2 linked regions of the Synechococcus elongatus PCC 11801 genome follow. The protein of the gene in region 1 interacts with the protein of each later gene in a pairwise test. Links are inferred from orthologs where the notes say so. Each region holds a gene or a part of one and is shown on either strand. Other genes may lie near its edges. The genes, in order: crtE and purT.

Evidence for each region.
Region 2: the proteins of crtE (region 1) and purT interact in binary tests that used the Escherichia coli proteins (3 or more experiments, as listed by UniProt). The link is inferred for Synechococcus elongatus PCC 11801 from one-to-one orthologs.

Annotation. Positions count from the first base shown.
Region 1 is NZ_CP030139.2:2,550,447-2,553,734, reverse strand. What follows is about bases 299-3,270. They hold crtE (geranylgeranyl diphosphate synthase CrtE), read left to right. Parts: upstream 299-1,317; coding sequence 1,318-2,223; downstream 2,224-3,270. Other genes in these bases: DOP62_RS12760 (alpha/beta fold hydrolase), read right to left, coding at 2,852-3,270; DOP62_RS12765 (divergent PAP2 family protein), read left to right, coding at 2,223-2,708; folD (bifunctional methylenetetrahydrofolate dehydrogenase/methenyltetrahydrofolate cyclohydrolase FolD), read left to right, coding at 406-1,275; DOP62_RS12780 (hypothetical protein), read right to left, coding at 299-370. In the rest of the region: more of DOP62_RS12780, read right to left, coding at 1-298; more of DOP62_RS12760, read right to left, coding at 3,271-3,288.
Region 2 is NZ_CP030139.2:2,408,348-2,411,662, forward strand. The notes cover bases 189-3,187. They hold purT (formate-dependent phosphoribosylglycinamide formyltransferase), read right to left. Parts: upstream 2,277-3,187; coding sequence 1,101-2,276; downstream 189-1,100. Other genes in these bases: psb30 (photosystem II reaction center protein Ycf12/Psb30), read right to left, coding at 2,373-2,492; DOP62_RS12065 (YkgJ family cysteine cluster protein), read left to right, coding at 2,752-3,117; DOP62_RS12070 (TMEM165/GDT1 family protein), read left to right, coding at 3,165-3,187. In the rest of the region: more of DOP62_RS12070, read left to right, coding at 3,188-3,315. UniProt on the Escherichia coli protein: Involved in the de novo purine biosynthesis. Catalyzes the transfer of formate to 5-phospho-ribosyl-glycinamide (GAR), producing 5-phospho-ribosyl-N-formylglycinamide (FGAR). Formate is provided by PurU via hydrolysis of 10-formyl-tetrahydrofolate.

The sequences.
Region 1 (3,288 bases):
GCGATCGCCACCAGTGCAGCGGCAGGATCACGGTTCCAAACTGACGGCCTAGGTGGGCTAATTCCAGTGCGATCGCCTCTGGTTCATGCTCCTGTTGCCGCGCGATCGCTAGTTGTAAATCCAGCTCTGGCAACAGGGTTGGCTTGGGGGATTCCAACGGTACGGCTGTGAGATAGCGCTGGGGCAGAGCAGCTATGCCGATGGCTGCAGGTGGTTCCTGGCGTTGCCAGATGGCTGTGGCGATCGCTTCCCAGGCTTGCAAAAGCGGTTCCGGCCCATGGTGGTGAAACTGCCAGACATACAGTGCGATCGCCAATGGGGCTAGCCAGCGATCGGTCTGAGGAGACAAGCTAGTGACAGGATGCGACATCGGCAAACCAGCGGAGCACTCAAAGGATAGACGGGATGGCGGCAGCAATACTGGATGGTCGGGCCTTGGCAGCACAATGGCGACAAAATCTGCGATCGCATGTGGAAGCGATCGCTCCCGCCGTGGGTCGTCGTCCCGGACTAGCAGTGATTATGGTCGGTGACAATCCTGCCAGTGCCGTCTATGTTCGCAACAAAGAAAAAGCCTGTGAGCAGACGGGCATTGTCTCCTTTGGCAAACATCTGCCCAGCAACAGCAGCGAAGCGGAAATTCGTGCCCTGATTGAATCGCTCAATGCTGACGATCGCGTCGATGGCATTTTGGTGCAACTGCCCTTACCCAGCCATTTGGATGCAGTGCCATTGCTCCTCGCGATCGATCCTGAGAAAGATGCGGATGGTTTGCACCCACTGAACCTTGGGCGGCTACTCCGCGGCGAGGAAGGTCTGCGCAGCTGCACGCCAGCGGGTGTGATGGAATTGCTAGCGGCCAATCAAATCGATCCCGCCGGCAAAAAAGCAGTCGTGATTGGTCGTAGCATCCTCGTCGGCAAACCGTTGGCAATGATGTTGCTCGAAGCCAACGCCACCGTCACGATCGCCCATTCCCGCACTCCTAACTTGCCGGAAGTGTGCCGACAAGCCGACATCTTAGTCGCCGCCGTGGGCCGGCCCGAACTGGTGAGCGTTGACTGGATTAAGCCCGGCGCAGTCGTCGTTGATGTCGGCATTAACCGACTGGAAGACGGCCGTTTAGTTGGGGATGTGGACTACGAAGCCGCCGCCGCTACCGCCAGTTGGATCACCCCAGTTCCCGGCGGGGTTGGTCCAATGACCGTGGCAATGCTGTTGCATAATACGGTCTTGAGCTATTGCCGCCGCTCGGAACAGCCGTTTCTGCGCTAGACCGCTGAGTGGTGTGGCCTGTTTCCCATTGCGCTAAGTCCTATGGTCGCCTCTTCATCGCTTCGCTTCGATCTCAAAAGCTATCTAAAGGAGCGGCAGCGCCAAGTTGAGGCAGCTCTCAACGCGATTTTGCCCCCCCAAGAGCCGCCGTTGATCTACGATGCCATGCGCTATTCGCTGCTGGCAGAAGGCAAGCGGCTCCGCCCGATTCTCTGCCTGGCGAGTTGCGAGCTGGCGGGTGGAACGGCAGCGATCGCTCTACCCACGGCCTGTGCCTTGGAAATGGTGCACACTATGTCGCTAATCCACGACGACCTACCGTCGATGGACAACGATGATTTTCGGCGGGGTCGTCCCACCAATCACAAGGTCTACGGCGAAGACATCGCCATTTTGGCTGGTGACGCGCTGCTGACCTATGCCTTTGAAGCGATCGCTAGCCAGACACCCGAAGTTCCCGCCGATCGCGTCCTCAAGGTGATTGCGGCTCTGGCTCGCGCCGTCGGTGCAGAAGGGCTCGTCGGTGGTCAGGTGGTGGACTTGCAGTCCGAAGGTCGCGATGACGTCGATCTCGAGACCTTGCACTACATCCACACCCACAAGACCGGTGCGTTGCTAGAGGTATCGGTGGTTTCCGGTGCAATTCTGGCCGGCGCTAGCGATGAGTTGCAGAAGCAACTGCGCACCTACGCCCAAAAAATAGGTCTGGCCTTCCAAGTGATTGACGACATCCTCGACATCACGGCCACGGCTGAGGAATTGGGCAAAACGGCAGGCAAGGATCTCGCGGCGCAGAAAGCCACCTATCCCAGTCTTCTTGGCCTAGACGCTTCTCGGGAGTATGCCGATCAGCTGATTACTGAGGCGAAAACTGCGATCGCGGCCTTTGGGCCGGAAGCAGATCCGCTGCGGGCGATCGCAGACTACATCACTGCACGGAAACACTGATGCTGGCAATTCTTCAGCAAGTGCTGGCCAATGATGTTCTCGTTGCAGCTCTGTTGGCCTGTGGTATTGCACAGTTCTCGAAGCTCATCGTTGAAGGGGTGCGCGATCGCCGTTTGAACTGGCATGTACTGATTGAAACCGGCGGCATGCCCAGTTCTCACTCCGCTCTTGTCGCTGCCTTGGCCACAGCAGTGGGCCGCCAGCAGGGGTGGGGCAGCCTCGAATTTGCAGTCGTCACTGTCTTCGCGATCATTGTGATGTATGACGCTGCCGGCGTTCGCTGGGCAGCAGGACGTCAAGCCCGCATTCTCAACTTGATCAGTGAGCAAGTCTTGACGAGTCAAGAGGATAGTGATGAAGACGCGATCGAGCGTTTGAAAGAAGTTTTGGGACACACACGACTGGAAGTTTTAGTCGGTGCTGCTCTTGGTGTCGCGATCGCCCTGCTCTTAGAACCGGCCTTGTCACTCTCCGAGTGGCTGTAAGTTCAGCCCCGGAACCAAACCTGCAAAGGGATGGATTGCCTTACAAGCGCAGGGGCAAAAGCAAGCTCCTGACTGAACTTCGCTTTTTTCTAATCGCTTGGGTCAGACTTGCCAACATCCAGCAACATCTGTCCAAAGATGACTCACAGACCAGACTGCAGCGAGGGATCGAGTGCTGGATCGCTCTGCTCGGCTGCGATCGCCTGGTGGATCCAAGTGTGGATCGCCTCAGCCACAGCATCAGTTTGTTCCAGCATGGCTAAATGCCCACAGTCTTCCAGCTGTCGCAGGTTATGTCCTTCCAGCCCAAAGCTGGGGTGGAAGCTCGCCAGATGCTGCACATAGGCTGGCGGCATGATCGTGTCGCGATCGCCCGCCAAGAAGTACGCAGGCTGCGTGAGCCGCGCCACCAGACTAGGCAGGCAATTAACCTGTTCTGCCGTTGTTGAATCCAGCAAGCTACCGGTTGCTGCAGCCGCATCCGCTCCCAAAAAGTCCCGTAGTCGTCGACGCGCCCATTGTCGTGGTAGAGGACGATGCACACTGTCCCAACAGAAAGGCAACTCAGCACCGGGAATTT
Region 2 (3,315 bases), 140 kb from region 1 along the record:
ATTCGTGAAGTGGTTGGGGCTGGACAGGATATTCGTCTGGACTACAACCGCAAGACAGATGAGTCAGCCACAGTTGAAACGAGCCGAAATTTTGCCAATAAAGTCTGGAATGCCAGTCGCTTTGTCATTCTCAATCTAGATGACAAAACACCTGAGCAACTAGGGGTTTCTGCCTCAGATGATCTCGAATTGGCCGATCGCTGGATTCTGAGTCGCTACCACGCTACTACAGAAGCTTTGATCAATCAGATTGAAGCGTATGACCTTGGTGCAGCAGCTAAACAACTCTATGAGTTTATTTGGGGCGACTTCTGCGATTGGTATATCGAACTAGTTAAACCCCGACTTTATGGCGAAAATGCTGCTTCCCGCTTAGTAGCCCAGCAGACTCTAGCCCAAGTCCTCGAAGGAATTCTGCGACTCTTACATCCTTTCATGCCGCACTTGACTGAGGAAATTTGGCACACGCTCAATCAAGTTGGGGAGGATCAGTTCTTAGCGATCCAGTCGTTCCCACAACCGCAATCTGAGTTAATTCAGCCTGAACTCGATCGCGAGTTTCAGTTGATGATTGATGTGATCCGAACGCTGCGTAACTTACGGGCTGAAGCGGGATTGAAGCCGAGTCAAAAAATTACGGCAATTCTTCAAAGCGATAGTGAGTCAGAGCGCCGTAATTTAGAACAGTCTCAAGCCTACATTCGGGATCTCACTAAGACTGAGGCGCTGACGATTGTGGAGCAGCTAGCTGAAGAACCGCAAGCACTTGTTGGAGTGACTGCTACGGTGCAAGTTCTCTTGCCCTTGGCGGGCCTTGTCGATCTAGCAGCATTACAAGCGAAACTGACTCGTAACTTGGAAAAAGTTGAGAAGGAAATCAAGTCTCTCTCGGGACGCTTGAATAGCTCTAACTTTGTTGATAAAGCACCTGCAGAAGTTGTTGCCGAAACGCGCGAAAATCTGCTGGAGGCTGAAAAACAAGCAGAACTTTTACGCGATCGCCTAACGCGACTGCAAGCCTAAAGCCACACGATCGCCCCCTAAAAAAGAAAGCTGCCTTAAATCATTTTCTAGGGCAGCTTTTCTTGCTATTTGAGGGCTTAGCTGGGCTGAACTGTGACCTGCGCAGCAGCGCGATCGGCCTTTGCACGGGCTGCTTCGACACTTGCGTCTCTCGCCAGCGCAACCCCCATCCGTCGCTGAGGTCGCATATCGGGTTTGCCAAACAGCCGGAGGTCCACCAAGGGCTCTTGGAGTGCTGTTGCCACGCCGGTATAACTGGGGCGATCGCCACTGTCTTCCGCCAGAATCACCCGACTGGCTGACGGCCCTAGCAGCTCAATGGTCGGAATCGGTAGTCCGAGCACAGCGCGCAGATGCAGCTCAAACTCATTCAGATTTTGTGAGATGAGCGTGACCATACCTGTGTCGTGGGGACGGGGCGATAGTTCCGAGAAGATCACCTCATCTTGAGTGACAAAAAACTCGACTCCAAATAATCCAGCTCCGCCCAACGCCTCCGTAACTTGAGCCGCGATCGCTTGGGCTTGCGCCAATAACTCAGCGCTGAGAGGGGCGGGCTGCCAGGATTCTTGGTAATCGCCTCGTTCTTGTCGGTGGCCAATTGGTGGACAGAAAAGAGTGGGACCTTGCCACTGGCGGATCGTCAACAGCGTGATTTCCAGCTCAAAGGGAATGAACTCTTCGAGGATGACCTTTTGGCTATCGCCACGAGAACCCGCAATCGCATACTCCCAAGCGGCTTGGAGTTGATCGGGTTGCTGGACGATCGACTGGCCCTTGCCCGAGGAAGACATGACCGGCTTGATCACATTTGGGTAGCCGATCGCTGTTGCTGCGGCTTGCAGTTCTTCGAAGCAGCTGGCATAGGCATAACGGGCGGTGCGGAGACCGAGCTGCTGAGCTGCCAAATCGCGAATGCGATCGCGGTTCATGGTGAAGTGAGTGGCTCTCGCCGTGGGAATCACCGTTAGTCCACGGTCTTCAAACTCCTGCAGTTTCTCGGTGCGGATCGCTTCAATTTCCGGAATGATCAAGTCCGGCTGGAACTCTTGAACCACCGCTTCCAGGGCCTCGCCATCTAGCATAGAAATTACTGCGCTGGCATCAGCGACCTGCATCGCTGGTGCATGGGCATAACGATCGACGGCAATGACGGTATTGCCCAACCGTTGAGCGGCGATCGCAAATTCCTTGCCCAGCTCACCAGAACCCAGCAACATGAGACGACGCGGTAGGCGATCGGCAAAAGTCATTGGCAGCTACGCAAAGCAGGACAGGCGCAAACAAGGAGAGGGACGATACCGCCCCTCTCACTCAAAATCTCGATTCTTGATCGGTTGGGCTGGAACCTAGAGGTCGCCACCACGGAGGTACAGCAGAACAATCACCGCTGGGCCAGCAATCACAAGCAATGCCAGCGTCGTCAGCTGAAAAATGACTTCGAAATTGATGCTGCTCAGGAAACCCATATCTCTCCCCGATCTCGACCGGGCCTATGTCGATTCGGTAATCGATTCTACCGAGAGGACGCCGATGCTTTAAGCATCGTTACAAAACTCCACCATCACGGCGATCGCCAAAACACGGTCCTAGGTTGGTCATCAGCGGCGGCAGACCAACACGGAGCAGCTACCAGTCAACCCGATTGCACCACAGGGGAGGAGTGCGAGTTGATCAATCAGGGCGGCTAGGCTGGAGGGAGACCTTCCCTCACCGAATCCGAGTTCTATGGCCCAATGGCAATGTGTGCGACAGTGTGGTGCCTGCTGTCACCTCGACCCCCGCGATCGCCCCGACCTTGATCAGTATCTTCAACCTGACGAGATGGCGCTCTACCTGAGCATGGTTGGGCCGGATGGCTGGTGCATCAACTTCGACCACAGTACGAGGCTGTGCAACATCTACGAGGATCGGCCCCGATTCTGCCGGGTGCAGCCTGAAACCTTTGAGACGATGTTTGGTGTGCCCAAGGAAGACCTCAACGATTTTGCGATCGCCTGCTGCGAAGAGCAGATTGAGGGCGTCTATGGCGATCGCAGTCTCGAACAAATCCGCTTTCGGCAGGCCGTAGGGCTGACACTAGAGGAGCTCTGAACCTAGGGACCAATGCTAGGTTTATGAAACGATTATGAAATTTTGCTGTGGCCGCTCCTTCCCCTGACCTTGAGACCCCACAAGCTCCGGCAGCGAGTTCAGGTCGGTCTTCTGCTTGGAGTGTCTTTGTCTCGACCTTTCTGACCATTTTTCTGGCGGAGCTGGGCGATAAGACGCAAGTCACAACGCTGCTGATGA